DNA from 3 places in the Mesorhizobium sp. B283B1A genome. Region 1 is predicted to be linked to each of the others. Evidence: predicted binding sites of a transcription regulator. Region 1 holds the regulator's gene; each other region holds the start of a gene.

What was found. Region 1 encodes LexA, which represses DNA repair genes until DNA is damaged. Its sites were predicted from a motif close to TGTTCNNNNTGTGTTCNG; they were not measured.
Region 2: the regulator LexA is predicted to act here: its motif matches at 4,137-4,154, upstream of LB577_RS19600 (single-stranded DNA-binding protein).
Region 3: the regulator LexA is predicted to act here: its motif matches at 2,965-2,982, upstream of LB577_RS13300 (PA0069 family radical SAM protein).

What each region holds. Positions count from the first base shown of each region.
Region 1 is NZ_JAIUIQ010000018.1:67,430-76,931, reverse strand. It holds gene LB577_RS17260 (ComEC/Rec2 family competence protein) at 100-2,553, shown strand; gene lexA (transcriptional repressor LexA) at 2,547-3,299, opposite strand; gene LB577_RS17250 (GntR family transcriptional regulator) at 3,729-4,526, opposite strand; gene LB577_RS17245 (ABC transporter substrate-binding protein) at 4,653-5,639, shown strand; gene LB577_RS17240 (ABC transporter ATP-binding protein) at 5,721-6,500, shown strand; gene LB577_RS17235 (ABC transporter permease) at 6,506-7,429, shown strand; gene kynU (kynureninase) at 7,448-8,695, shown strand; gene kynA (tryptophan 2,3-dioxygenase) at 8,700-9,502, opposite strand, start outside.
Region 2 is NZ_JAIUIQ010000022.1:22,008-31,509, forward strand. It holds gene gyrA (DNA gyrase subunit A) at 1-275, opposite strand, end outside; gene LB577_RS19580 (helix-turn-helix transcriptional regulator) at 598-1,446, opposite strand; gene LB577_RS19585 (hypothetical protein) at 1,533-2,075, shown strand; gene LB577_RS19590 (MarC family protein) at 2,192-2,821, shown strand; gene LB577_RS19595 (OsmC family protein) at 2,895-3,320, opposite strand; gene LB577_RS19600 (single-stranded DNA-binding protein) at 3,515-4,036, opposite strand; gene LB577_RS19605 (ArsR/SmtB family transcription factor) at 4,262-4,576, shown strand; gene LB577_RS19610 (SRPBCC family protein) at 4,608-5,084, shown strand; gene LB577_RS19615 (ATP-dependent Clp protease proteolytic subunit) at 5,108-5,713, shown strand; gene LB577_RS19620 (hypothetical protein) at 5,803-6,096, shown strand; gene uvrA (excinuclease ABC subunit UvrA) at 6,786-9,502, shown strand, end outside.
Region 3 is NZ_JAIUIQ010000013.1:12,293-21,794, reverse strand. It holds gene LB577_RS13330 (membrane protein) at 1-67, shown strand, start outside; gene LB577_RS13325 (4-(cytidine 5'-diphospho)-2-C-methyl-D-erythritol kinase) at 94-993, shown strand; gene moaB (molybdenum cofactor biosynthesis protein B) at 980-1,534, shown strand; gene LB577_RS13315 (GFA family protein) at 1,636-2,109, shown strand; partial or broken gene LB577_RS13310 (hypothetical protein) at 2,099-2,368, opposite strand; gene LB577_RS13305 (glycosyltransferase) at 2,385-2,906, opposite strand; gene LB577_RS13300 (PA0069 family radical SAM protein) at 3,057-4,211, shown strand; gene LB577_RS13295 (ribonuclease HII) at 4,342-5,037, shown strand; gene LB577_RS13290 (F0F1 ATP synthase subunit B) at 5,322-5,813, opposite strand; gene LB577_RS13285 (F0F1 ATP synthase subunit B) at 5,824-6,423, opposite strand; gene LB577_RS13280 (F0F1 ATP synthase subunit C) at 6,488-6,712, opposite strand; gene LB577_RS13275 (F0F1 ATP synthase subunit A) at 6,800-7,558, opposite strand; gene LB577_RS13270 (AtpZ/AtpI family protein) at 7,615-8,022, opposite strand; gene LB577_RS13265 (cell wall hydrolase) at 8,279-9,463, opposite strand.

The DNA of each region.
Region 1 (9,502 bases):
AACTCTCGGGAAGCGTCTGGGGCGGGTGTGGGTGCGCGGACTTTCGCGCGTCGCGCGTTCATGTAGCATAGGGCGTCAGGGGTGCAAGGGGCAGACCCAATGGCTGGACGAAGCCGGGGCTTGGATCAGGGCGAGGACGCCGTTGTCGGCGTCAGCGAGCGGTCCCTGTTTGCGATGCCGCTGCCGGCCTCGCTGCCGACGCAATCGCCTCTCGTGCCGGGTTCCGGCAACCAGCCCGCACCGGATATCCCCGCGCCAATTCCGTCGCCGGCCGGCAGGATCGTGCGTGTGCGTCGGCAACTCGGCCGGCTGTCATTGCCGCGCCTGCGCAACGGCATCACTGCGGCGGCGGAGCTGGAGCTTGACCGCGGCATTGGCTTCCTGCTTGTGCCGGTTTGCCTTGCAATCGGCGCGATCGGCTATTTTTCCCTGGCAGCCGAACCGGACTTCGCCAGGCCTGTCGCGGTGGTGGCCCTCATGGGCTTCCTGGCGATTGTCTCGCGCTCGTGGCCGAAAACCCATCTGTTCCTGACGGCGGCATTGCTGTGCGCGCTTGGCTTGCTCGCCGCCAAGGTCGAGACGTGGCGCACGGGAACCCAGATGCTGGGCTCGGAAATCTCGACGCAACTGAGCGGCCGCGTGGTCTCGATCGAAGAGATGGAGACCGGCCGCATCCGGCTTACCATCGACGTGACGTCGACCGCCCGGCCGAAACTGCGCTACGCGCCGGAAAGGGTCCGGCTTTCGACACGCAAGATACCGCCGGAAATGACCGCCGGCTCCCTTATTACCGGCTATGCCAAGCTGTTGCCGCCGACCGGTCCGGTGCGGCCGGACAGCTATGATTTCTCCTTCGACAGCTATTTCGCCGGCATCGGTGGCAGCGGGTTCTTTCTCGGCAATCCAAAAGTCGTTGCAGCCGACGACGCTGGCATGCCGCTGTCGGCCCGCCTTTCATCAGCGATAGAGAACGCCCGCGAAGCCATTGCCGACCATATCAGGGGCAGCGTCGGCGGCGCAGAAGGCGAGATCGCGGCGGCGTTGATCGTCGGCGTGCGCGCCGGCATCCCCGACGAAATCAACGAAGCGATGCGGCGCACCGGCATCTATCACATCATCTCCATTTCGGGACTGCACATGGCGCTGGTCGCCGGCACCATCATGGGACTGCTGCGCGGCGCCTTCGCGCTGTTCCCGGACTTTTCCGCGCGCCGGCCGGTGAAGAAATACGCGGCCGCGGCAGCACTTTTCTCGATCGCCGCCTATCTCGTCATCTCCGGCGTCGTCGTCGCCGCCGAGCGCAGCTTCATCATGCTGGCGGTGATGCTGATTGCCGTCCTGTTCGATCGCGCGGCGCTGACCATGCGCAATCTGGCGATCTCGGCGATCGCCGTCATCCTGGTCTCGCCGCATGAGGTGGTCGGCCCGAGCTTCCAGATGTCGTTCGCCGCGACCGCGGCCCTGGTTGGCGCCTATGCCGGCTGGGCGGATCACCGGGCGGGAAAGACCAGACCGCCGCCGCCGAAGCGCTCCTTGCCGGGTTTCCTGACGCGCAAATTCCTGCTGGCGACAGGCGGGCTGGCCATGACGTCGATCATCGCCGGCAGCGCCACGGCGCTGTTTGCCATCTGGCATTTCCAGCGGGTGTCGCCGCTCAGCCTGTTCGCCAATCTGGCCGTCATGCCGATCGTCTCACTCGTGATGTTCCTGGCCGTTGCCAGCGCGCTGCTGATGCCGTTCGGCCTGGACGCGCCATCCCTTTACCTGATGGGCAAGGGCCTGACCGCGATGATCGCCATTTCGGCGTGGATATCGGAACGCTCTCCGGTCGATGCGGTCGGGCTCATCTCACAGCAATCCGTTCTGCTGGTGGCAATTGCCCTGGTCATCGCGACGATGGCGACGACGTGGCTGCGGCTTGCAGCGCTTCCATTCGCGCTCGCCGGCTTGCTGGTGGTGTCCGACACGCGCACGCCGGATGTGCTGGTCTCGGAAGACGCGCGGCTGGTCGCGCTGCCGATCGGCGGTGGCGAACTCGCGGTCAGCCGGGCCCGGCCGAACGAATTCACCGTCGACAACTGGAAACGCGCGCTGAGATCCGAAACCATCATCCTGCCGGAGATGTTCGACAAGGCGGATGGACAATTCGATATTGCCGATGCCGTCAGCCTGCCGCCGGGAGCGCCGTTCTATTGCACCGACGGTGTCTGTCTCGCCAGGCACCCGTCCGGTGCGATCATAGCGCATGTCGAAGACCGCAAGGATACCTGGAAGGCCTGTGGCTTCGCCGACCTGATCATCGTCAATGACGCAACGGCCTACGACGCCTGCCACAATCCGCTGGTTCTCGTCGTCACCAAACGGCAGCTCGCCCGCAAGGGCAGCGCGGCCATCTTCTTCGACCGCCAATCTGCCACCGGTCCGCCGACCATCAGTTTCGCGGTGGACAGTCCGTATCGGCCCTGGCACGCGCAGCGAAAGTTTTCGCGCGAGGCGAGGGGCCTGCAGCCCTATCGCAAACCTGACAAGCCAAGTGCCGTGCCGGCTCAGTAGCGCCTGATCAGCCCAACGAGCTTGCCCTGCACTTTGACCCTGTCTGGCCCGAAGATGCGCGTCTCGTAGGCCGGATTGGCGGCTTCAAGCGCAATCGAGGCACCCTTGCGGCGGAACCGCTTCAGAGTCGCTTCCTCCTCGTCGACCAAGGCCACGACGATCTCGCCCGGGCTCGCCGTATCGGCGTTGCGGATAATGACAGTGTCGCCATCGAAGATGCCGGCCTCGATCATCGAGTCGCCCTTGACCTCCAGCGCATAGTGCTCGCCGCCCATGATCATGTCCGGCGGCACCGAGATAGTATGCGTCTGATGCTGGATGGCATCGATGGGCACACCGGCAGCGATGCGACCCATGACCGGGATGGACACCGCTGGAACCGCATCGTCGTCATTGCCGGCAGCGGCAAAGCGCGACGGTGCCGGCTTGATTTGGCGGCCGAGGCTGCCCTGACCGAGACCGCCTTGGCCGAGACTTCCCTGGATGACGCTTGGAGAGAATTTCTTCGCCGCGTTGAGGCCCGGCGCGATCGAATCGGGCAGCCGCAGCACTTCCAGCGCACGCGCCCGGTTGGGCAGCCGGCGAATGAAGCCGCGTTCCTCCAGCGCCGTGATCAAGCGATGGATCCCTGATTTGGAGGCGAGGTCGAGCGCCTCTTTCATCTCGTCGAAGGAGGGCGGAATACCGCTTTCCTTGAGCCGTTCATGAATGAACATCAAGAGTTCATGTTGCTTGCGTGTCAGCATGGCGGCCCCCAAGGCATCTGGACAAGGTTTTGATCCAGAATGGTTCTGATCCAGAATCGAAAAAACAAACCCAGAACAAACACTATCTGTTCCAGTTGTGTTCTGCAACCGTTTAAAGTTTAGTGAATTTGGTAAGAGGGCCGTAATCATTTGCAGGGCCGGACAGGCCGGAAATCGGGGATTTTCGCCCGTTGCCGCCCGTCGCCCGCATTGAAATGTCTTGGTTAATAGCCTGCGGCCAGTCTTGCGACATGGCTCGGCATCAGCGGACGGCTGACCCTGGCGAGGCCGATTTTCGCGCCTGCGATCGGCTTGCCTGCCGTGAACGAAACGAAATCAAAACGCCAACAATCGCCGGTTCGGAAGCAGCCAGCCGATCGCGGGCTTCGGCAATCTCGTCGAGCGTCGGACGATGCGGAGGCGCCGAGATCATCCGGCAACCGCTTTCAGGCTGCCGGCGCGCCCGACGTCCTTGTTCGCGTCGCCGTCCTCGGTGTGGACATAGACGTGCAGCGTATAGCCGATGTGGGCCGTCATCAGCGCTTTTGCCCGCTCGACGTCGCGATCCAGGGCGGCTTCCATGATTGCCGTGTGGTGCTCGATCGCCATCGCCTCGCGCAGCGCGTTCATAGCCTCCTCGTAGCCGTCCTTGAGGCCGGCCGCGGCCCGCAATGTCGGCGCCAGCCCAAGAAAGCGATGGTGCCGGCGCAGCTGATCCGAGATCGTCGAGCGAAACCGCAACAGCCAGCTGGACGTCGCCGCACTCAGCAACGACGCGTGAAAAGCCTCGTGGTTCTCGTCCCACTGATCGACGGCGGCATCCGAGGGGTCGTCCACCGCGGTCTTGCACCGGGCGAGCCGGTAGTGCGCGGTGACAACCGCGTCTTCCCACTCCCGGCCGCCTTTCTCCATCGATTCCTGGAAGAGCGGTATCTCGACGACCATCCTCGCGCGCGCCAGATCCTCAAGTTCGGCGCGGGACACGGGGGCGACCGCAAAGCCGCGATTGCTGATGGCGGTGACCAGGCGTTCGGCTTCGAGGCGCGACAACGCTTCGCGCAGCGGCGTCCAGCCCACTCCGTAGGTGCCGCGCAGAGCGCTGAGCTTGAGCGGGGCGCCCGGCATGAGACGGGTGGTGAGGATATCGCGCCGCAGAAGCTGGTAGGCGGCTTCTGTCTTGGTGGAGTTCTTCTGGTCCTGCATTGCGATCCATTCGTTCTCTGCCATTGGAGAAATTATATATGATGGTGGGTGATGGCAAGAATTATATATAATGTTTGACATGCGCCGAGGGACTGACCATGATCGCTGGAGGTGCCCCGAGGCGGCGCTGATCAAATCTGGGAGGAAATGATGTTGAAGTCGAAATCCGCATGGCTGTCAGGATTGGCCCTGGCAGGCGCATTGATGGTCAGCGCCGGCAGCGCCGCGGCCGATCAGATCCGTATCGGCATTGCCAATTTCGGCGAGCATCCGCAATTGAACGCCGCCATAGCCGGCTTCAAGAAGGCGCTGACGGACAATGGCTTCGTCGAGGGCAAGGACGTCGTCTACACGGAGAGCCATACCAATTTCGACGCATCGCTGGTGCCGCAGATGATCGCCAAGCTGCAGGCCGAGCAGCCCAAGCTAATCTACACCATCACCACGCCGGTCTCGCAGATCGCCAAGAAGGCACTCGCGGGCTCCGGCATTCCGATCGTCTTTGCCGCGGTCACCGATCCGGTGGCGGCCAAGCTGGTGCCGTCGTGGGACGCGGGAGATGAAGGTATGACCGGCGCCAGCGATCTGCAGGATGTCGCCGCGGTGATGGCCTTCACCAAGAAGCTTCTGCCGAACGCCAAGCGCTTCGGCGTGCCTTACAATCCAGGCGAGGCCAATGACGTTGCCCTCGTCGAAAAGATCAAGGCGGCGGCGCCTGCGGCCGGCTTCGAAGTCGTGGAGGTCGGCATCGACAACGTCAATGACATCCAGCAACGCATCGCCTCGCTCGCCGGCAAGGCCGACGTTATCTATGGCCCGGCCTCGAACCTGATCCAGCCGGCGATCGCCGCCGTCTCCGCGGCCGCTCGCCAGGCCGGCATCCCGGTCGTCAACTCCGACGACAGCGCGGTCCGCAACGGCACCGTACCGGCAAGCTTCGCTGTCAATTACACGCAGGTCGGCGTCAATGCGGGTAACATCGCCGCCGAGATCCTCAAGGGCAAGGATCCGAAAACGATCGCGCCATCGCGCCCGGCCTACAAAGACCACATGGCGCAAATCTCCCGCAAGGCGATGGCCGCGTTCGGCATCGAGATACCGGCTTCGATGGCCGATTGCGGCTGCATCGTCGACTGATATCGGGACTGAGGGGGGGGGGGGGGGGGGGGGGGGGGGGCCCGGGGGGGGCGCCGCCCCCCGTCAGGTCAGGGAGGAACGATGCTCGAGATCCGATCCGCGCGCAAAGTATTCTACAGGGGCCAGGCCGACGAGAAGATCGCGCTGGACAGCCTCAGCCTGTCATTGGCGACTGGCGAGTTCGGCATCGTCATCGGCTCCAACGGAGCCGGCAAGAGCAGCATGCTCAACGCCATTTCCGGCGCGCTGATCCTCGATTCCGGCAAGATCCTGATCAATGGCGCCGATGTGACAAATATGCCGGTGCACAAGCGCGCCGCCAAATTGGCGCGGGTCTTCCAGGATCCGATGCGCGGCACCGCCGCCAGCATGACGGTGGCGGAGAACATGCTGCTTGCCGATCTGCGCAGCCACAAGCGCACCTTGCGGCAAGGGTTGAACGCCACAAGGCTCGCCTCCTACAAGGAGCGGCTGTCGATATTGGGCCTCGGCCTTGAAAATCGCCTCGACACGCGCGTCGACCTGCTCTCGGGCGGACAGAGGCAGTCCCTGTCGCTGATCATGGCGGTCGGCGGATCACCTGATTTATTACTGCTCGACGAACATACCGCAGCGCTCGACCCGCGCACGGCCGAGATCGTCATGCAGGCGACGGTGCGCGCCGTCAGCGCGCTGAAGCTGACCACACTGATGGTCACCCACAACATGCAGCACGCCGTCGACTATGGCAGCCGGGTGATCATGCTCGACGCGGGCCGGGTCCTGCTGGAAGTCACCGGCGAGGAAAAGGCCAGGGTCACGGTTATCGATCTGATCGGCCATTTTTCCGTCAAGACCGACCGCATGCTGCTGGCGAGCTGATCCCCATGGGCTTTATTCAGGAAGTTCTCTCCAGCTTCATCGCGATCATGCCGGTCACCCTGGCGCAAAGCCTGATCCTGGCCTTTGTCGTGCTCGGCATCATGATCCCGTTTCGCATGCTGAATTTTCCCGATCTCACCAGCGAAGGCGCGTTTCCGCTGGGCGGCTGCGTCTGCGGCGTGCTTTTGGCTGCCGGAGCAGCGCCGGTGACCGGCATCCTGGTCGCATTCATCGTGGGTTTCGCGGCGGGCTGCTGCACCGCCTTCATCCATCTGCGCTTCCGTATCCACACGCTGCTTGCCGGTATCCTGATGATGACGATGCTCTACAGCATCAATCTTCGCATCATGGGGAAGTCCAATCTCTCCGTCTTCGGTTCGCCCGCGGTGTTCGACTGGGTACCGTTCGCGCGGCCGGGTTTTCCGGCCAGCAAGATCGTCGTCGCCGGCCTTCTCGCGCTCGTCGTCTTCGTGTCGCTCCACATGTTCTTCAGGACCGAGAAAGGGACCGCGGTGCGCGCCGTGGGCGCCAATCCTGATATGGCCGAGGCGCAAGGCATCAATGTCTGGGCGGCGACCATCGGCGGCGTCGGGCTGGCGAGCGCGTTTTCGGCGTCAAGCGGTGCGCTGATGGTGCAGTCGCAGGGTTTCGCCGACGTCAATATGGGGCTGGGCATCCTCATCAACGGACTGGCCGCGCTGATGATCGGCGAGGCGGTTGTCGGCAAGCAGACGGTCTGGCGCCAGCTGCTGGCGCCCTTTGCCGGCGCGATCATCTACTACCAACTGGTGTCGTTCTGCCTTGCCGCCGGCATGCCGCCTCCCGATTTGAAGCTTGCCACGGGCCTGTTCGTGCTCGCCATGCTTGCTCTGCCAAGCCTCAAGCGCAGCCGGGGACCCGCGCCGGCTCGCGAAGCCATTCGTGAATAATCGAGGACATCACCAATCATGAACGCAACGCTCGACCTCAAGGCCGTCGAAGCCATGGATGCGGCGGATCCGGTACGCGCCATGCGCGACCGGTTCACATTGCCGGAGGGTGTGATCTACCTCGACGGCAATTCGCTCGGCGCCGCGGCGCCTGCGGTTTTCAACGAGCTGCAGAAGGCCGCGACCAAAGAGTGGGCGCAGGACCTCATTCGTGCCTGGAACACCGCCGGCTGGTTCGATATGCCGGTCGCGCTTGGCGACCAGCTCGGCCGGCTGATCGGCGCCGCCCCGGGCCAGACGGTGGTCTGCGACACGACTTCGATCAACATCTACAAGGTGCTGCATGCCGCACTCGGGATGCGGCCGGACCGGTCGGTCATCGTCGCCGAGGGCGACAGCTTTCCGACCGATCTTTATATGGCCGAAGGCGTCGCCTCGACTCGGCCGGGTACCGTGCTGCGGCTCGAAGGCGTCGATGCGCCTGATATCGAAGAGCTGATCGACGAGCGCGTCGCGGTCATCTTGGTCAACCACGTCAATTACAAATCCGGCCAGTTGCGTGACATGGCCGCGCTGACACGTAAGGCCCATCAAGCCGGCGCGCTGATCGTCTGGGATCTCTGCCACACCGCCGGCGCCTTGCCGGTCGAGCTCGACAGCGCCAATGCCGATTTCGCCATCGGCTGCACCTACAAATATCTCAATGGCGGTCCGGGCGCTCCGGCCTTCATCTATGCCGCAAAGCGTCATCACGGCGATGTCCACCAGCCGCTGAGCGGCTGGTGGGGCCATGCGCGGCCGTTTGCCTTCGAACAGGGTTTTGCCGCCGGCAGCGGCATCCGGCGCTTCCTGTGCGGCACGCAGCCCGTGCTTTCGATGCGGGCGCTGAAAGGGGCGCTGGATATCTGGGACGATGTCGACATGACAGCGGTGCGCACGAAGAGCATTGCGCTGACCGATCTTTTCATCCAGCTCGTCGAAGCAAGATGCGGTGCCTATGGCCTCGAACTGGAGAGCCCGCGGGACGGCAATCAGCGCGGCAGCCAGATTTCCTTCATGCATCCGCATGGCTACCAGGTGATGCGGGCCTTGATCGAGCGCGGCGTGATCGGAGACTTCCGCGCGCCGTCGACTATCCGCTTCGGCTTCACGCCGCTCTATGTCGGCTACAGAGACGTCTGGCAGGCGGTCGAGGTGCTGGAGGACATTTTGCGCACTGAAGCTTGGAAAGAGGCGCGATTTGCGGTCAAGACGGCGGTGACTTGAGAAACTAGAGCCGGGTGCGGACCGTCCAGAGTTCCGGGAACAGCACGACCTCCAGCATCTTCTTGAGATAGGAGGCGCCCGACGTGCCGCCGGTGCCGCGTTTCAGGCCGATGATGCGCTCGACCGTGGTGACATGGTTGAAGCGCCAGCGGCGGAAATAGTCCTCGAAATCGACCAGCTTTTCGGCCAATTCATAAAACATCCAGTAGCGCTGCGGGTCGCGATAGACGGTCTGCCATGCGACCAGGACCGCCTCATTCTCGGTCCGGGTTTCGCGCCAGTCGGTTCGCCCGGCGTCGGCACCGATGTCGAAACCGTTGCGCGCCAGAAGCAGCAGCGCTTCATCGTAGAGCGATGGCTCCGCCAGGATTGCCTCCAGTTTGCCGCTGAGGTCCGGCCGGTGCTTGTGGGGCCCGAGCATTGCAAGGTTGCGGTTGCCGGCCATGAACTCGATGGCGCGATATTGCCAGGACTGGAAGCCCGAGGACTGGCCGAGCGCATCGCGGAACTCGGTGTATTCGCTGGGTGTCATCGTGCGCAGCACGTCCCAGGCATTGTTCAACTGCTCGAAGATGCGGGCGACGCGCGACAGCATCTTGAAGCTGGGCTCAAGCCGATCGGCACGGATGGAATGGATCGCGGCACCGATCTCGTGCAAAGCGAGCTTCATCCAGAGCTCGGAGGTCTGGTGCTGGATGATGAACAGCATCTCGTCATGCGCCGACGACAGCGGCGTCTGCGCCTCCAGCACTTTCTCCAGATGCAGATAGTCGCTGTAGGACATGCGTTCCTTGAACGACATCTGGG
Region 2 (9,502 bases), on a different contig from region 1:
GCATCGCCGTGCGGATGGTATTTACCCATCACATCGGCGACCGGGCGTGCCGACTTCACGTATTTGCGGTTCCAGTGGTAGCCGCTCTCATGCGCCGCATAGAGAATGCGGCGATGCACCGGCTTGAGGCCATCACGCACATCGGGCAGCGCACGGCTGACGATCACGCTCATGGCGTAAGACAGGTAGGAGCTCTGCATCTCCTCGATGATGGAGATCGGCTCGATGCCGGTAGGGCCGCCGTCGGCGCCGCGCGGTGTTTTTTGGTCGGTCAAATCGGATCACAATCTAATCAGGAATCACTTGACGCTTATATAGGAAGCACGGCCGAAACTCCAATATTCGCGGCACTTTTCCAGTGTCATTTTTGGTGGTAATTTCAAAAGGATACCGCTGATTGCGACGATATGGCCACAGCGCTTTTGGCCGCCAAGGCAAAAGCCCGCAATGGACCAACTTCGCCGAACGAAAGCCGCGGACGCCCTGAATTTGGAGCCCGTGGCTGCCTTGCGAGCGCTGAGCGGGTGGCTGCGCCGCGATCTCGACGGCGACTGATCGCAGGTTGGCGGTACGTGCCGACGTCGGACTGAGCCCGCTTCAGCCGAGACGCCCGCTTGCCAGGGCGCTTGATCGGCGAGCGCGATAGTTGCCCGGCGTCTCGCCCATGATGCGCCGGAAACGGCGGTTGAAAGTCGACAAATCGTTGAAGCCGGCCTCGAAGGCGATCGCCGAGATCGCATCCTTGGACATGCGCAGCCGCACCGCCGCGCGGTGCAGCCGGGTCTTGAGCAGGAACTGATAGGGCGTCATGCCGGCGACCTGCCGGAAGGTGCGCAGGAAATGATAGGGACTGGTCGCCGTTTCATCGGCCAACACTGAAAGCGAAACCGGGCCGTCGGCATCCAGCTCGATGCGCCGAACGGCTTCGGCGACCCGCTTCTGGTCGCGGCGGCTCGGGGCGCGCCTGGCAGGCGTGGCGCTGGAAACCGTGGCGACTGCGGCAGCGGCAATGCGTAGGGAAAGTTCCTCGAAGGCGTCCTTGTTGGCCATTGCGCGCGCGGCTTCCGCCTCGGCCAACAATGGTGCCAAGGCCGGCAAAGGCGGCAGGCGTGGCGCGTCGAAGGCAGGTTTCCTGGCGCCTGGCACATCGGCGACGATCCGTTCCATGTAGTCCGGCCTGAAATGAAACGAGAGGCAACGGTCGCCGCCGCCATGCTCGTGCCCGCATTCGTAGCAGGTGCCGGGATTGCCGAGCAGCAGCGCGCCGGCTGCCAGCATCGCGGTGCCTTGCTGCGCGCGATAGCGGAACGTGCCGCTGGTCACCGCCGCGACACAAAAATCCCGATGCGCCTCCTCAAACGGCCGATCGCCGGCGCCGGCCGTGCAGATCACATCCGCCACATGCCAGCCAGGTCCAAATGCGAGCGTATGCGTTGTGGCCATCATGGGCCGAAATATAGCAATTTTTCCCAAGCCCAGAACCCCGTCACCGGCTAATCCTCACGGTCTCCTGACAAAAAGAGACCACGGCCATGTTCGACCCCTTTGCCGAAGCACTGCACAGCCCCGGACCGATCGGCGGGCTTGCCGAAAAACTCAATCTTTACGGCCGCTTCGTCGGTGCCTGGACATTCGACGCCTCGCGCCACCTCGAGGACGGCACGGTGCTGACCGGGCGTGGCGAGGTGCATTTCGGCTGGGTGCTGGAAGGCCGCGCCATCCAGGACGTCTGGATCCTGCCCGCACGGAACATTGGCTCCCAGCCTTCGCTCGGCAAATGGACGTTCTATGGCACGACGCTGCGGGTCTATGATCCCGCCGCGGACGCCTGGCACATCTTCTGGAGCGATCCGCGCAACCAGTACTTCAGCCGCCAGCTTGGCCGCGCCGAGGGCGACACGATCGTGCAGGTCGGCGCCGACGGCACCGGCTCCTCGGTGCGCTGGAGTTTTTCGCGCATCACCGAAGACAGCTTCCGCTGGCTTGGCGAGCGTTCGCACGACGATGGCACGACATGGCGGCTCGAAGTCGAATTCCTGGCCCGCCGCGCGAACGAAGTTCGAAATGAAAGGTAGCGGTCCCTCACGCCCCCTCTGGCCTGCCAGCATTTCACGCCACAGCCTGTTTTCAGTACCCCTGCTTTGCTCTACCAATTGCAGGCACGGGCTCGGCCCGGCGGGAGGGGTCAGAGATGCCGAGCTTCGACAGCTTGTTCAACGCCTTCGTCACCATTCTGGTGACCATCGACCCGCCCGGCCTGGCGCCGCTGTTCCTCGCCGTGACGCGCGGCATGAACCGCGAGGAGCGCCAGCAGGTCTCGATCCGCGCCTCAGTCATCGGCTTCCTAGTGATGGCGCTGTTCGCCGTCGCCGGCGCCTCCATCCTGTCGGTGTTCGGCATCACGCTGCCAGCCTTCCGTGTCGCCGGCGGTTTTCTGCTGTTCTTCATCGCCTTTGAAATGGTGTTCGAGCGCCGGCAGGACCGCAAGGAGAAGATCGGCGACGTCGCCATCACCAAGGACATGATCCACAACATCGCCGCTTTCCCGCTGGCGATCCCGCTGATCGCCGGCCCCGGCGCCATTTCGGCGACGGTGCTGCTCTCCGGCTCGTTTCAGGGTTTTGCGGCGCAAGCCGCGCTGGTCGGCATCATCTTCGTCTGCCTCGCCATCACCTATCTGGTGTTCGTGCTGTCGGAGCGCATCGACCGCATCCTCGGCCAAACCGGGCGTTCGATCCTGACCCGCCTGCTCGGCGTCATCCTAGCGGCATTGGCCGTACAGTTCGTCGCCGACGGCATCAAGGCGCTGATGGCGAGTTGAACAGTAATCCCTACTGCCTACTGCCTACTGCCTACTGCCTACTGCCTACTGCCTACTGCCTACTGCCTACTGCCTACCTCGTCGTCGTATCGATCACTTCGAAATCGTGGGTGATCGTGGCGGTTTTGGCCATCATGGCGGAAGCCGAGCAGTATTTTTCGATCGACAGGTCGATCGCCCGCTTGACCTTGTCGGGTGACAGCGCACGGCCTTTGACGATAAAATGCATGTGGATGCGGGTAAATATCCTGGGCTCGGTTTCGGCCCGGTCGGAATCGAGCTCGACGACGCAGTCCTCGACCGCCTCACGGCCCTTTTCAAGGATGTGGACGACATCATAGGCCGAACAGCCGCCGGTGCCGATCAGCACCAGTTCCATCGGGCTCGGCCCCGGCGTCTTGCCTTCCGGGCCGGACGCGGTTCCCAGCACGACCTTATGACCGCTGCCGGACTCACCGATGAAGGTGCGTTCCTCCACCCATTTCACGCGTGCTTTCATCGAACTCGTCCTTCACCGTGTTTCCTTGACCGCTCGGCCAGCGCTCAATCGACAATGCAAAACCCCGAAAGTCCATTGGGACTCTCGGGGCACAATGCTTGAGCCAACGTTCGACTTGAGCCAACATTGGGCCTGAACCAAAATTGCGCCTAGCCAAAACTGGCGTCCGCGGTTTCGATCAGAGCCCGCCTTGATCAGAACGGGATTTCGTCGTCCAGCTCGCGCGACGAACCGCCGCCACCGCCGCCCCTGGGAGCGCTGCCGCCGCCACGGTTGAAGCTCTCGTTCGGGCTGGACTGGCCGAAATCGGAACCACGGCTGTTGCCGCCGGAATAGCCGCCGACCTGGCCACCCTCGCCCTGGCCGCGCGCGTCGAGCATCTGCAGCTCGCCACGGAATTTCTGCAGCACGACTTCCGTCGTGTATTTGTCGGCGCCGGTCTGGTCCTGCCATTTGCGCGTCTGCAGCTGGCCCTCGACATAGACCTTCATGCCCTTCTTCAGGTACTGCTCGGCGACTTTGGCTATGCCCTCATTGAAGATGACGACGTTGTGCCACTCGGTCTTTTCCTTGCGCTCGCCCGAATTCTTGTCGCGCCAGCTTTCCGACGTGGCGATGCGAATGTTGACGACCGGCTCGCCCGAGTTCAGGCGGCGGATTTCAGGGTCCGCACCGAGATTGCCGACCAGAATGACCTTGTTGACGCTACCCGCCATGATATTTCTCCGCGCTCATCCGAAACAAATTTTTGTCGCAGCACCTTACAGGCTGCGAATGTCAGCCGCCTGCTAAGGCTGGCTTTTCCCACAAGGTTTTTGTTCCCTTTTCGTTCCTATATGCACTGCCGCTGATTGTCAAGGAATGGCAACAATGCCCGAGCCCCGCATATGGGTTTCAAAACACCACTTGCCAAATCAATAAGTATCGACTTATGCTTTCCCATGATCGAAGCAGAGATTTTCCGCGCCCTCGCCGACCCGACGCGCCGCGCCGTCTTCGAGCGTCTCGCCACGGCAGAGATGAGCGTGTCGGAACTGCGCAGCGGCCTGACGGTGTCACAGCCGGCCGTGTCGCAGCATCTGGCGGTGCTGCGCAGCGCCGGCCTCGTGGTCGAGCGGCGGGCCGGCCGCAATGCCTACTACCGCGCCGATCCGCAGGGGCTTGCCCCCCTGCTCTCCTGGATCGAGCGCTACCGGACCTTCTGGCCGGAGCGTATCGAAAGGTTGAAGACGGTTTTGAAGGATATGGATCAGTGAAGGGTTTGGACCAGTGAAGGATTTGGGATCGATGAACGCCAAAAACCAAAACGAAGTCGCCCAGGATGCGCTGGAGTTCGAATACGATCTTTCCGAGCCGCCCGAAAAGGTGTGGCGGGCGCTGACGGTGCCGGAATTGCTCGCCGCCTGGATGATGCCGAACGACATCAGGCCGCAGGCCGGCAGCCGTTTTGCCTTCGCGGGACCGGAGGCTCCGATCGAATGCGAAATCCTCGACGCCGAGCCCGAACGCCTGTTGCGCTATTCCTGGCGGGAGCAGCCGGGCGATGCGACACGGCAGGACCCGCTCGACAGCACCGTCACCTTCACGCTTGCCCGCACCGTTTCCGGCGGCACGCATCTGCGCATCGTCCATGACGGCTTTGCCCGCAAAGCCATGCCCGCCGTCGCCATGGCTGGTGCCGGCTGCCGGCTTTCGCTGGGGTTGCACGAGGCCGGGAAGCCCATCGCCGCGAACACGCCGCGCCTTCTGCTGCGCGCGGCGTGAACATAGAAATCGGAGACGAAAAAATGAGCGGTGTTGCCAATCTGGTGCCGATGGTGATCGAGCAATCGAGCCGCGGCGAACGCGCCTTCGACATTTTCTCGCGGCTGCTGCGCGAGCGCATCATCTTCATCAATGGCGAGATCAACGACGACATCTCGGCGCTGGTCTGCGCACAGCTTTTATCGCTGGAGTCGGACAATCCCGACAAGGAGATCTCGCTCTACATCAACTCGCCGGGCGGCGTGGTGACCAGCGGCTTCGCCATCTACGACACCATGCAGTACATCAGTTGCCCAGTGTCGACCGTGTGCATGGGGTTTGCGGCGTCGATGGGATCGTTCCTGCTGATGGCAGGCACGCCGGGGCGTCGTATCTCGCTGCCGAACGCCACCATCCTGCTGCATCAGCCGCTGGGCGGCTTCCAGGGCCAAGCGTCCGATATCCAGCGCCATGCCGAGCGCATCGTGAAGACCAAACGCCACATGGCCGAACTTTACGCGCAGCATTGCGGCCGCAGCTACGAAGAGGTCGAACGTACGCTGGACCGCGACCATTTCATGACCGCCCGCGAGGCACAGGCATGGGGCATTGTCGACCACGTCTTCGACACGCGCAAAAAGGCGGCGTGAGGCGAAGGCAGATCGGATTTTCTTCGGCTTGCCGAAGAATTGACGAGACCGGTCTGGTTCCGATGGCGGCACCTCCCTATAATCGGGGGATGACCGACACGCATCCGTCCAGACCATCGCATCGTGTGATCGCCGCCGCAGTGCTCGCCATTGCCGGCCTCGTGTCCGGCACGGCCCTCGCAGAGGATGGCTCGCCGCCGCAGAAGGCCCTGCCCGGCGTGACTGGCGGCTATCACATTGCCAAGCCGGTCCCCCAGCCCGAGCCCGACGATGCGTTCCCCAGCAGCGGCAACGGCCAGTTCAAGATCGGCAATACCGATGTCAGGATTTCCGGCAGCATCACGGTCGATGTCGCCACGGGCGGAATGAAACCTCGAAGGTAGGGATAGCCGCGGCCGGCCCAGCACAAAAGAACAGCCCCGCCGTGCCCTAGGGCAAACGGACGGGGCTTTTCTGGATCTCAAATCCAATCTTGCCGGGAGTGTACTGCCGGCGTTTGATTTCGGATGCTTCGCGGCGTTCAACCGACGATCCGACTAGTAGTCTCTGATTTTTGTGGGGTACGGCCGGTCACGGTTTGTCGGGGCAGCGTTGAAGCTGACCCTCACACTTGCGCCTGCCGCGGCTCCAGCTAGATGTGGAGCCCTTGGGGACTATCAGGTGGCGTCATGCTCCGCTCCTTTGTCCGTTGCGACATTCGTCTCGAAGCGCAAATCGCACATGCCTGCGGCGTCTCGCAGACCGCCTTGGGGCGGCGAGGCCATCGAAAGACGGCCGGCTTCGTTGACGCCTTGAGACTGCTCCCGTGAGCCGGCGGCGTCAACCGCCTATAGCCGGTTACGGAAAAATGTGATCGCCGGGAGGTTACGTGCAGGTCAGTTTTTGCACAACTTTGTCAGGAGCGTGTTCGGCCTTTGTTCTTTCCGCTTGCCCCTTCGCGCGAAAGACGGTTAAACGACTTCCGTCGGGAGTTGTGGCGTCTCTCGACGTGGCGGCAAAAACACCTACATAGGGGATGGCCGGGAAAAGCCCGCCAATCCCATGAATTCCAGATCTGAGGCGGCGACCGGCGATGGCCGACCATAAATTCCTTTCCATTCGCGGGGCGCGCGAACACAATCTGAAGAACGTCGATCTCGACCTGCCGCGTGACAGCCTGATCGTCATGACCGGCCTGTCGGGGTCCGGCAAGTCGTCGCTTGCCTTCGACACCATCTATGCCGAAGGCCAGCGCCGCTATGTCGAAAGCCTGTCGGCCTATGCGCGCCAATTCCTCGAGATGATGCAGAAGCCTGACGTCGACCAGATCGACGGCCTGTCGCCGGCCATCTCCATCGAGCAAAAGACCACATCGAAGAACCCACGCTCGACGGTCGGCACCGTCACCGAGATCTACGACTACATGCGTCTGCTGTTCGCGCGTGTCGGCGTTCCCTATTCGCCGGCCACCGGCCTGCCGATCGAGAGCCAGACGGTCAGCCAGATGGTCGACCGCGTGCTGGCGCTCGAGGAAGGCACACGACTGTTCCTGCTGGCGCCCATCGTGCGCGGCCGCAAGGGCGAGTACCGCAAGGAGCTCCTCGAACTGCAGAAGAAGGGCTTCCAGCGCGTCAAGGTCGACGGCGTCTTCTATGAAATCGCCGACGTTCCGGCGCTGGACAAGAAATACAAGCATGACATCGACGTCGTCGTCGACCGCATCGTCGTGCGCGGCGAACTTGCCACAAGGCTTGCCGACTCCATCGAGACGGCGCTGAAGCTCGCCGAGGGGCTTGCGGTGGCCGAGTTCGCCGACAAGCCGCTCGACGCCAGCCAGACCGGCGAGGATTCGGTCAACAAGTCGAAGAACGAGACGCATGAGCGCATCCTGTTCTCGGAAAAATTCGCCTGTCCGGTGTCCGGCTTCACCATTCCCGAGATCGAGCCGCGCCTGTTCTCGTTCAACAACCCGTTCGGCGCCTGCCCGACCTGCGACGGTCTCGGCAGCCAGCGTGCCATCGACCCCAACCTCGTCGTGCCCGACGAGAACATATCGCTGCGCGACGGCGCCGTCAGCCCGTGGGCGAAATCGACCTCGCCCTACTACTCGCAGACGCTCGAAGCGCTTGGCAAGGCCTACAACTTCAAGCTCGGCGACAAGTTCAAGGATCTGACCACCGAGGCCCAGGACGCGATCCTGCGCGGCACCGGCGAGCGCGAGATCACCTTCCAGTACGATGATGGCTTGCGCTCCTACAAGACAACCAAGACCTTCGAAGGCGTCATCCCCAATCTCGAACGGCGCTGGAAGGAGACCGAATCCGCCTGGATGCGCGAGGAGATCGAGCGCTTCATGTCGGCGACGCCTTGCCCGGTCTGTAAGGGCTACCGGCTGAAGCCGGAAGCTCTGGCGGTGAAGATCGGCGGCAAACACATCGGCGAGGTCACCGAGCAGTCGATCCGCAATGCCGACAAATGGTTCACCGACCTGCCCGCCCAGCTCAACGACAAGCAGAACGAGATCGCGGTGCGGGTGCTGAAGGAAATCCGCGAGCGGCTGCGCTTCCTCAACGATGTCGGTCTCGACTACCTGACATTGTCGCGCAATTCCGGCACGCTGTCGGGCGGCGAGAGCCAACGCATCCGGCTGGCCTCGCAGATCGGCTCGGGCCTGACCGGCGTGCTCTACGTGCTGGACGAGCCGTCGATCGGCCTGCATCAGCGCGACAACACGCGGCTGCTCGACACGCTGAAGCACCTGCGCGACATCGGCAACACGGTGATCGTCGTCGAGCATGACGAGGACGCCATCCTGCATGCCGACTATGTCGTCGACATGGGACCGGCCGCCGGCATCCATGGCGGCGAGATCATCGCCCAGGGCACGCCCCAGCAGGTGATGGCCAACCCCAATTCGATCACCGGCCAATATCTGTCGGGCGCGCTGGAAGTCGCCACCCCTGGTGTTCGGCGTGAGGCGAAAAAGAATCGCCGCCTGAAAATCGTCGGCGCGCGCGGCAACAATCTGAAGAACGTCACCGCCGAAATCCCGCTCGGCACCTTCACCGCCGTCACCGGCGTGTCGGGTGGCGGCAAGTCGACTTTCCTTATCGAGACGCTGTTCAAGGCGGCCTCGCGCCGCATCATGGGCTCGCGCGAGCATCCGGCCGAGCATGACCGCATCGAGGGCCTCGAATTCCTCGACAAGGTCATCGACATCGACCAGTCGCCGATCGGCCGCACGCCGCGTTCGAACCCCGCGACTTATACCGGCGCCTTCACGCCGATCCGCGACTGGTTCGCCGGCCTGCCGGAAGCCAAGGCACGCGGCTACCAGCCCGGCCGCTTCTCCTTCAACGTCAAGGGTGGCCGGTGCGAGGCCTGCCAGGGCGACGGCGTCATCAAGATCGAAATGCACTTCCTGCCCGACGTCTACGTCACCTGCGATGTCTGCCACGGCAAGCGCTACAACCGCGAGACGCTCGACGTGCTGTTCAAGGGCAAGTCGATCGCCGACGTACTCGACATGACGGTCGAGGAAGGCGTCGATTTCTTCGCCGCCGTGCCCGGCGTGCGCGACAAGCTCGACACGCTGAAGCAGGTTGGCCTCGGCTATATCCATATCGGCCAGCAGGCGACGACACTGTCCGGCGGCGAGGCGCAGCGGATAAAACTCGCCAAGGAACTGTCGCGCAAGGCGACCGGCAAGACGCTCTACATCCTCGATGAGCCGACCACCGGCCTGCACTTCCACGATGTCGCCAAACTGTTGGAAGTGCTGCACGAACTGGTCGACCAGGGCAACACGGT
Region 3 (9,502 bases), on a different contig from region 1:
CAACGGCGCGATGGGAACGCTGGTCAAGGATCCCAAGACCGGCGAATACCGGCTGGCCAAGGACTGAGCATCATCTCCCAAACGACTGACGCCGTGGACACCGACATCGGTTCGCGTACCTGGCATGCGCCCGCCAAGATCAACCTGGCGCTGCACGTCACGGGAAGGCGCGCCGACGGCTATCACCTGATCGAAAGCCTGGCGGTGTTCACGCGTTTTGGCGACCGGGTCGAGGTCGCGCTCGCCGACAGCGACGATTTCACCGTGTCCGGGCGATATGCGCCGGAGGTTCCCCTCGACGCCGGCAATCTGGTGTTGAAGGCGCGCGATGCGCTGCGAGGAGAGGCCGGACCGCACAAGACCCCGCCTGTCGCCATCAAGCTTGAAAAGAACCTGCCCGTCGCCTCCGGTGTCGGCGGCGGATCCAGCGACGCGGCGGCGGTATTGCGCGGCCTGGCGCAGGCATGGGGTCTGGACATCGATGGCGCCGGGCTGGCGCGGATCGGTCTTTCGCTTGGCGCCGATGTGCCGATGTGCCTAGCGGCCAGGCCGCTGGTCGCGCGCGGCATTGGTGACGAGCTGTCGATGGTGCCGGACGTCTCGGCGCTGGGGCTGGTGCTGGTCAATCCGGGCATGCCGGTCTCGACGGCCGAGGTGTTTTCGGCACTTTCCCACCGGGACAACGAGCCGTTGCCGCCGCTGCCGCGCGGCATCGATTTTCACAGCCTGCGCAACTGGCTGGAACTCACCCGCAACGATCTCCAACCGGCGGCGCAGGCGATACAGCCCGCCATAGGCCGGGCGCTTTCATGGCTCGATAAGGCTGGATCGGGTTTTTCACGCATGTCCGGATCGGGCGCGACGTGCTTCGGCCTGTTCGAGACCGGCAATGTCGCCAAGCGCGCGGCGGCCGAGATCCGCGGCCGCCAGCCAGACTGGTTCGTCGCGGCGACGCGCAGCATCGCATCGGAGGGCGCAGATGGCCAGAACTGACGAGAGCCGTTCCTTCATTCCGGTGCGTGTCGCGGTGCTGACCGTTTCCGACACGCGCAGCCTCGCCGACGACAAATCCGGACAGACGCTGGCCGACCGCATCACCGAGGCCGGCCACATCCTGGCCGCCCGCGATATCGTCACCGACGACCGCGACAAGATCCGCGACAAGGTGCTCGACTGGTCGAAGGACGCGGCGATCGACGTCGTCATCACCACCGGCGGGACAGGCTTTACCGGGCGTGACGTAACGCCGGAGGCGCTGGAACCGATCTTCGAAAAGCGCATGGATGGCTTTTCGGAAGTGTTCCACCGCATCTCCTACGACAAGATCGGCACCTCGACGATCCAGAGCCGGGCGACCGGCGGCGTCGTCAACGCCACCTTCGTCTTCGTACTGCCGGGCTCGCCCGGTGCCTGCAAGGACGCCTGGGATGGCATCTTGAAGGCGCAGCTCGACTACCGGCATATGCCCTGCAACTTCGTCGAGATCATGCCGCGCCTCGACGAGCACCTGCGGCGCGGCAAATCAGCTCCGTAAAGCCGAGGCTAGGCGCCGGTTTCACGTCGCGTTGCCAGGCAAAAGGCTGCCCTCGCCTTCGAAAGACCATTCCAAACCCGATGCCGGAGGAAGTACCCTTCGTGGCGGCGGCCCTTGCCGTTGACGACGAGGCGGAAGCGATGACTGTGCATGCCGGCGGATGCCATTGCGGCAACATACGCCTTCAATTTTCAACCGACCTTGACCCGTCGCAAATCGAAGTCCGTGCTTGCCAATGCGCGTTTTGCATCAAACATGGCTCGCGCGCCGTTGCCGATCCGAACGGCCAATTGATCGTCTCGGTCGAGAACGACGCCCGGTTGCACCGATACCGGTTCGGATTGCGCACCGCCGACTATTTGATCTGCCGGGACTGCGGCGTCTATGTCGCGGCGGTCACCACCGACGGTGGGGATTCAAGGGCGATCGTCATCGTCAATGCCCTGGACGACCGGCTGCGGTTCAGCCGCGAGCCAGCGGCCATGGACTATGATGCCGAGAGCAGGCAAGGCCGCATTGCCCGGCGACAGGCACGCTGGATGCCTGTGGAGATCCTGTCCGCTTTCAGCGGATGACCGGTTCGCCGTGAAACCACCGGCGCGAAGGCGCAGATACGCCGGAGCCGACTTCCATCATCAGCCGCAGCGTGCACGCCGGCACGGTGCCCATGTGCAAGCCGAACGGGTCCTCAACGAAGCCGAGGCCAGCTTCGCCGGTCAGCGTCACCGGGCTTTGCTCGCCATAGACGTCCAGGACCTCCTTGGCGGGATGGCCGACCAGCAGGGTCAGCTGATGCTTGAGGGCGCGGCGATTATGCCTGCCCCTGACGTAGACAGCAGCTGCAAAAGAATCATTTGCGCGATTCCCGCTTCGCCGGCGCTACCCAGATCTCGGCGTCGAGCTTCTTTGTCGCCAGGCCGCGTGCAAGCGCCTCGGCACTGCCGGCGTGCTTCGACAAGGACGCTGCCTGCCGCTTGCTGATCACCAGTCCGTCGGCCAGCGCGCGATTTCCCGAAAACACCCGCGCCAGGAACGGCACACGGCTGCCGCGTGAGCGCGAGAACCGCGCCGCCATCGTTTGCCGGGCCATGTGGGCGACGACCGCTTCGGTCCAGCCATCCACCAGCCTGGCGCCCGGCTCCAGCAGCAACAGCCAGTCGCCCTTGGCCTGCCTGATGCCGGCGGCAACACCGCCGCTCGCCACATAATGGCAGCCGGCATGTTCGGCGACATGATGCGTCTGGTCGGTGGAGCCGGTATCGCAGACGACGACCTCGCGCACCACGCCCTCGACGGCGCCGCCAATCAGCGAGCCGAGCGTGCGGGCGAGAGCCTCCTCGTCATTGCGGGTTTCGATGAGAACACTGAGCATCGTCAGCCGAATAGCGGAAAGGCGGACGCGATGCCAGTTTTTGCAACGCACCACAGAAAGTTCTTGCTTTGTTCTCATCAAGGAAATAGGAATAATTTCATGAGCAGAGCGATTCGACACAACATGGACAGTCCCTGGGAGCGGGCGAAGATGGAGCCGATCATGCGCGCCGACATTGCAGCCTTCGGAGCAGGACGGGCCGAGATGGCCAATGCGATGATCGAGCAGAGCGGCATGCGCATCCGTCCGGATCGCAACCGTGGCCGCTCGGCGGGCATCAATCCGTCCGGCAGGTTCGAGCCGGTCACCCGTCATGTCTTCGACGATGGCTGGAGTTCGCTGGAGGAATTGCCGCCATTCAAGACCGAGGTGCAGGTGGAAAAGCCGCGCACCATCATCACCCGCAACGAATCGCCCGACATTTCCTTCGACCGCTCGATCAACCCCTATCGCGGCTGCGAACATGGCTGCGTCTATTGCTTCGCGCGGCCGACCCATTCGTTCATGGGCCTGTCGCCGGGCCTGGATTTCGAATCCAAGCTGTTCGCCAAGCCGGACGCGGCGCGGCTGCTCGACAAGGAGCTGTCGAAGGACGGCTACCAGCCGCGCACCATCGCCATCGGCACCAACACCGATCCCTACCAGCCGATCGAGAAGCAGTACCGGATCATGCGCGAGATCCTCGAAGTGCTGGAGGCGCGCGGCCATCCGGTCGGCATCGTCACCAAATCCGCTTTGGTGACCCGCGACATCGACATCCTGTCGCGCATGGCCGAGCGCGGGCTCGCCAAGGTGGCGCTGTCGGTGACGACGCTCGACCGCATGCTGGCGCGCACGATGGAGCCGCGCGCATCGACGCCGACCAAGCGGCTGGAAGCGATCAGGCAGCTTTCCGATGCCGGCATTCCGGCCTCGGTCATGGTGGCGCCGATCATTCCCGGCCTGACTGACCAGGAGATGGAACGGATCCTCGATTCGGCGAGCGCCGCCGGCGCGCGCGAGGCGGGTTATGTTGTGCTGCGCCTGCCGCTGGAGGTCAGCCCGATCTTCAAGGACTGGCTGCTGCGCCACTATCCCGACCGCTATCGCCACGTGATGTCGCTGATCCGCTCGATGCGCGACGGCAAGGACTACGATTCGGAATGGGGCAAGCGCATGAAGGGCGCCGGACCTTATGCCTGGCAGATCGGCCGGCGCTTCGAAATCACCGCCAAGCGGCTCGGCCTCAATGCCGAACGGCGCACGCTGCGAACCGACCAGTTCGTCGCCGCGGGAAAGGACCAGGAGCAGCTGATGCTGCTTTGATCTGCCCTTTTCGCTTGTGAAATCCCGTCCGGCCTGCCCCGGCCAGCAGACGGTGCCCTCCCGGTCCGGCGCCCCACCCGACCCGGAGGGACTTGCGGAGAATCGGAACCGATGCGAACCTCGCCGCAACATGGCTCGCGCGCGTTCTGATTCTCCGCTTCTCTTCGGAATTGTCGAGAAACCCGATTTCTCCTTCGAGACGAAGGCGATGGCCGACGGCCTGTGGCCAGTGGCGGGGATGGACGAGGCTGGCCGTGGCCCGCTGGCCGGGCCGGTGGTCGCTGCGGCGGTGGTGCTCGACCCAGCCAACATTCCCGAAGGCCTCGATGATTCCAAACGGCTCAGCCATTTGCAGCGCGAGGCATTGTTCCTGCGCATTCTGGGCTCCGCGCAGGCGGTCTCGATGGCCTCGATCAGTGCCGAGGGCATCGACGGCAGCAATATCCTCAAGGCGAGCCTTGAGGCGATGCGACGCGCGCTGGTCGGGCTGTCGGTTCGGCCTAAGCTCGCGCTTGCCGACGGACGCGACGTGCCGCCGGGGTTGCCGTGCGAGGGCCGCGCATTGATCAAGGGGGACCAACGCTCGCAATCGATCGCCGCTGCCTCCATCGTCGCCAAGGTCATGCGCGACCGCATGATGTGCGGTTGCGGCAGCCATAACGGCCGCTACGGATTCGAGGTGCACATGGGTTACGCCACGGCCCGGCACCGCACGGCCATCGAGGCGCACGGCCCGGTCGCGCGCCTGCATCGCGTGTCGTTTTCGCCGTTCAGGCTTGGCGGCGCCGAGGTGGTTGAAGAAGAGATCTTCGACGGGTTGGATTGAGCTTGAGCGACGGTAGCTGATCTCCCCCTTGAGGGGAGATGTCCGGCAGGACAGAGGGGGGCGCTGTCCCGCCAGCCTATCAGCCAGTTGCGCCCAGGTTCCACGGATAATTCGCACCCGACGCAACCGATGAAAATCGAACTGCTGGCGTTCCTTCACGCCCCCCTCTGCCCTGCCGGGCATCTCCCCCACGAGGGGGGAGATCGGCAGCGTTGGCATCGACGCACAACAAAAAAGCCGCCAGGTTTCCCAAGCGGCTTTGATTGGACTGCGTTCGCTAAAGTCTAGTTGAGCTTTGCCTTCACGTCCGCCAGCGAAGCTTTGAACAGATCGGCTCCGGCCTTGACGTCGACCTTGGCGGCGAGCAGCGCGCGGGCGGCCTCGACGGCAATGTCGACGGCGCTGGCGCGGACTTCGCTGATGGCGTCACGCTCGGCCTGGCCAATCTTCTGCTCGGCCAGCGCGGTGCGCCTGGTAACATAGTCTTCGGTCTTCTTGTGCGCTTCGGCGGCGAGCAGATCGGCCTCGCGCTTGGCGGCCGCGACGATGTCGGCTGCCTCCTGCTCGGCTTCCTTGCGCTTGCGCTGATACTGGCTGAGCAGTTGCTGGGCCTCCTCACGCAGCTTGCGTGCCTCGTCGAGTTCGCTGCTGATGCGCATGGCGCGGGCATCGAGCGCCTTGGCGATCAGGCGGGGCACCTTGATGTAGACGGCGATGGCCAGGAAGATGACAAGGGCTATCGTTGCCCAGAGCGTCGCGAGAGATGTAGCGTCCATGATGCGCTCCTCACCGGGCCACGGATTTGACCGCGGCCGCGATCTCGGCCTTGCTGGCCTTGCCGCCGACCAATGCTTCGACGATCGCCGAAGCGGTGTCCTCGGCGATGCTGCCGACTTCCTTCATGGCGTTGGCCTTGATGGAAGAAATGCGCGCCTCGGCCTCGCCGAGCTTCTCGTCGAGCGCGGCCTCGATCTTCTTGCGCGCGGTGTCGGCTTCCGCCTTGGCCGCATCGGCGGCCTGCTGGCCGATCGAGTTGGCGTTCTTCTTGGCTTCCGCCAGTTCCTGCTCGTAAGCGGCAACAGCGGCGTCGGCCTCGCCTTTCAGCTTGGCTGCCTGGTCGAGATCCTGGCTGATGCGGTCGTTGCGGACATCGATGATGCCGCCGACGCGCGGCACCACGACCCGCTTCAGGAAGAGGTAGAACAGCCCAAAAGTGATCGCCAGCCACAGAAGCTGCGACGGGAAAGTCGCAGGATCGAACGGCGGAAATGTGCCGTGCGCCTCAGCAGGCACGCTGGTGCCGGAATGCGTGTCGCCTTCCGTCGCAGCGTGGCTGGTATCGGCTGATGGCGCGGACTCTTGCGCGAAGGCAGATGTCACGAACATGGACTATCCCCAGATATCAGGCCCGCCGCTTGCGCGGCCGGCCTGTCCAATCTTCCCAGTGCTCTCAGCCGAACAGGGCCAGAAGCGCGATGAGAAGCGAGAAGATGCCCAGAGCTTCGGTCACGGCGAAGCCGAAGATCAGGCGGCCGAACTGGCCATCGGCAGCCGACGGGTTGCGCAGTGCGCCCGAGAGGTAGCTGCCGAAGATGTTGCCCAGGCCAATGCCCGCGCCACCCATGCCCAGGCAAGCGATGCCGGCGCCGATGTACTTTGCTGCTTCTGCGTCCATTTGTTCAACTCCTTTGGATCTGAAATTCCGTTGCGATTTCCATCCGGCGCCAATGTTGGAAACGTTGGGCCGGAAACTCTTGGGGCCTTAGTGCCCGGGATGCAGGGCGTCGTTGAGATACATGCAGGTCAACACCGCGAAGACGTAGGCCTGCAGGAAGGCGACCAGTAATTCAAGCGCCGTCAGCGCCACCGCCATGGCCAGCGGCAGGACCGAGCCCGCGACACCGACCGCGCCGAGCGCGGAGAGGCTGACAACGAAGCCGGAGAACACCTTGAGCGTGATGTGGCCCGCCAACATGTTGGCGAACAGACGAACCGAGAGGCTGACCGGGCGCGATACGAAAGAAATGACTTCGATCAACACCACCAGCGGCAACAGGAACACCGGCACGCCATGCGGCACGAACAGTTTCAGGAAACCGAGCCCATGCTTCATGAAGCCGTAGACCACCACGGTTCCGATCACCAATGCGGCGAGGCCGAAGGTGACGATGATGTGGCTGGTGACGGTGAAGAAATAGGGGAACAGGCCGAGCAGGTTGGCGACCAGAACGAACATGAACAGCGAGAACACGAAGGGGAAGAACTTCATGCCTTGCGTGCCGGCGGCGTCGCGCAACATGTTGCCGACGAACTCATAGGCCATTTCGGAGATCGACTGCAGCCGGCCGGGAACCAGGCTGCGGCTCGACGTCGTCAGCAGCAGGAAGGCCGCGGCAACGACCACGGTCGCGACCATGAACAGTGCCGAATTGGTGAAAGACAGGTCATAGCCGCCGATGTTAATCGGAACCAGCTTGATGATATTGAACTGGTGGATCGGATCGACCTTGTCAGCTGCCACGTTCTAACCCCGTCAATGCCGCGTACGGCCAAATTACCATTGCCGCGCGAGCCCGGCTATTTGCTGTCGTCTCGGCCAGGGCGCGATTTATTGCCCTGTCCGAATTCCGCCACAACGCCCGCGGACCGCATGACATTGAGCACGCCGGCGCCAAACCCAAGCAGCAGGAAAACGATCAGACCCCACGGCGATGTCCCCGCCATACGGTCGATGATCCAGCCGATGCCGGCGCCCACCACCACGCCAGCGATGAATTCACTGGAGAGTTTGACCGCCTGGCCGTATCCGGCCGCACTGCCCGCTTTCGCGCCGTCTTTCCCCTCGAGCCGGTTCGGCAGCCTTGTCGCAAGCGATGCTTCAAGTTCACGCCGACGTCGCTCAAGATCGTCGTCACGGATGTCAGGTTCATGCTGCTTGCCGCGGCCGGTTTCTCCGGTTCCGTCTGGCCTATTTTTATTGGCCATCGTAACCCCCCTGCCCGGTCAGACCGTCACCGTCCGTCCGCTTGTAAAGTCGCCGGCAACATAGTTAGAGGGTTTGCGCCCGTCAAGCCACGGGCGGAAGTTCATTGCCATGTATTTTAGGCAATAAAAACAAGCAATTAGCGAGGTGCGACATCGTGCCCGCCGCAAGGATGGGGATGCATTGCGCGAATCCCCCCGGCAATGGCTCCCTGATCGATCGCATGGCTGCCCGAAAAAGACCGGCGACCGACGCCACTCAGCTCCAGCCGCCACTATAGGTGCGGTAGAAGATATGCAGGCCGATCTTGGTCATCTTCTGCATCGTGCGCGCCCAGCCGGGATGGACGTACTGGGCGTAGTAGTGGGTCGACGATCCGACCTCCGGGATGAATATCTTGCCGGCGGTGACGGCCATGGCGATGTCCTGGGCGGTCTTGTAGGCGGCAGGACTGTCTATGCGCTTCTTCCTGCCGTCACACGCGAATGAGAACTGGCAACGATTGAACCAGCTGTCGTTCTGGTAGACGACCCCGCAGATCGAATTCGGATAGGCCGGGTTGCGGACGCGGTTGAGGATGACCTGGGCGACGGCAGCCTGACCGCGCACGGATTCGCTCCTCGCCTCGAAGTAGATGCCGTTGGCCAGGCATTTCTGCTCCGGCTTGGAAAAGACGCTCTCAGGCAGCGGGTTCTGGATCCACGAGTGGTCACCCTTGACCATCGGTGGGATGAAGCGGCCGCTGTTGGGCTGCTCGTCCTGCAGCAGGGCTTCGAAGGGCGAGGCCTTGGCATAGTCCGGCTCGGATTGCGCATAGGCCGTCGCCAGCACATCCGGATGATCGTTGTTGACCAGGGCGGCAAGCATGGTCGGCACGCCGGGATCGGGCTTCTTGTCCTCACGCGCATGGAAGGCGGCCGCGATCTGGATCTCCTTGCCTTTGATCTGCGGCTTGGCGAAGGCCATCTTCAGGTCGCTGTCCATGCTGGGCCGCATCAAGGATGAGGTCCGCTGGAAGATCGACCCTGCGTTGAAGTTCTTCGGCGGGGCAACGGGAGAGACCTGGACGATGCGGCCCTTCTTGTCGGCGCGCACGACGCGAGCCTCGTCGGGCGTGGCGCTGACCTTGCCGCCCTTGCCGCGAAACGACACGTTGCCGACGCCGGCCAGATGAACACCAGATCCGGAGATCGAACCGGTGACGTCGGAATCGATGAATGGCATCTCGGCTGCGTGAACCGAGCCGGCGACCGATTTTTCGACGTAGGAATTCCAGCGCGCGGTGGGCGCTTCCAGGCCGGACACAAGGCTTGTCATGTCCTGGTAGGCGGCGACGGTCGGGAAGCCGATCCAGATGCCGAGACCGATGATGAACGGAGACACGAGGCTGCGTTTTTTCTCACCGGCGACGGCTGCCAGCCGCTTCAACAGACGTCGATGCACGGAACTCTCTCCAGGAACGCTACTGACCCCACTGGAGAG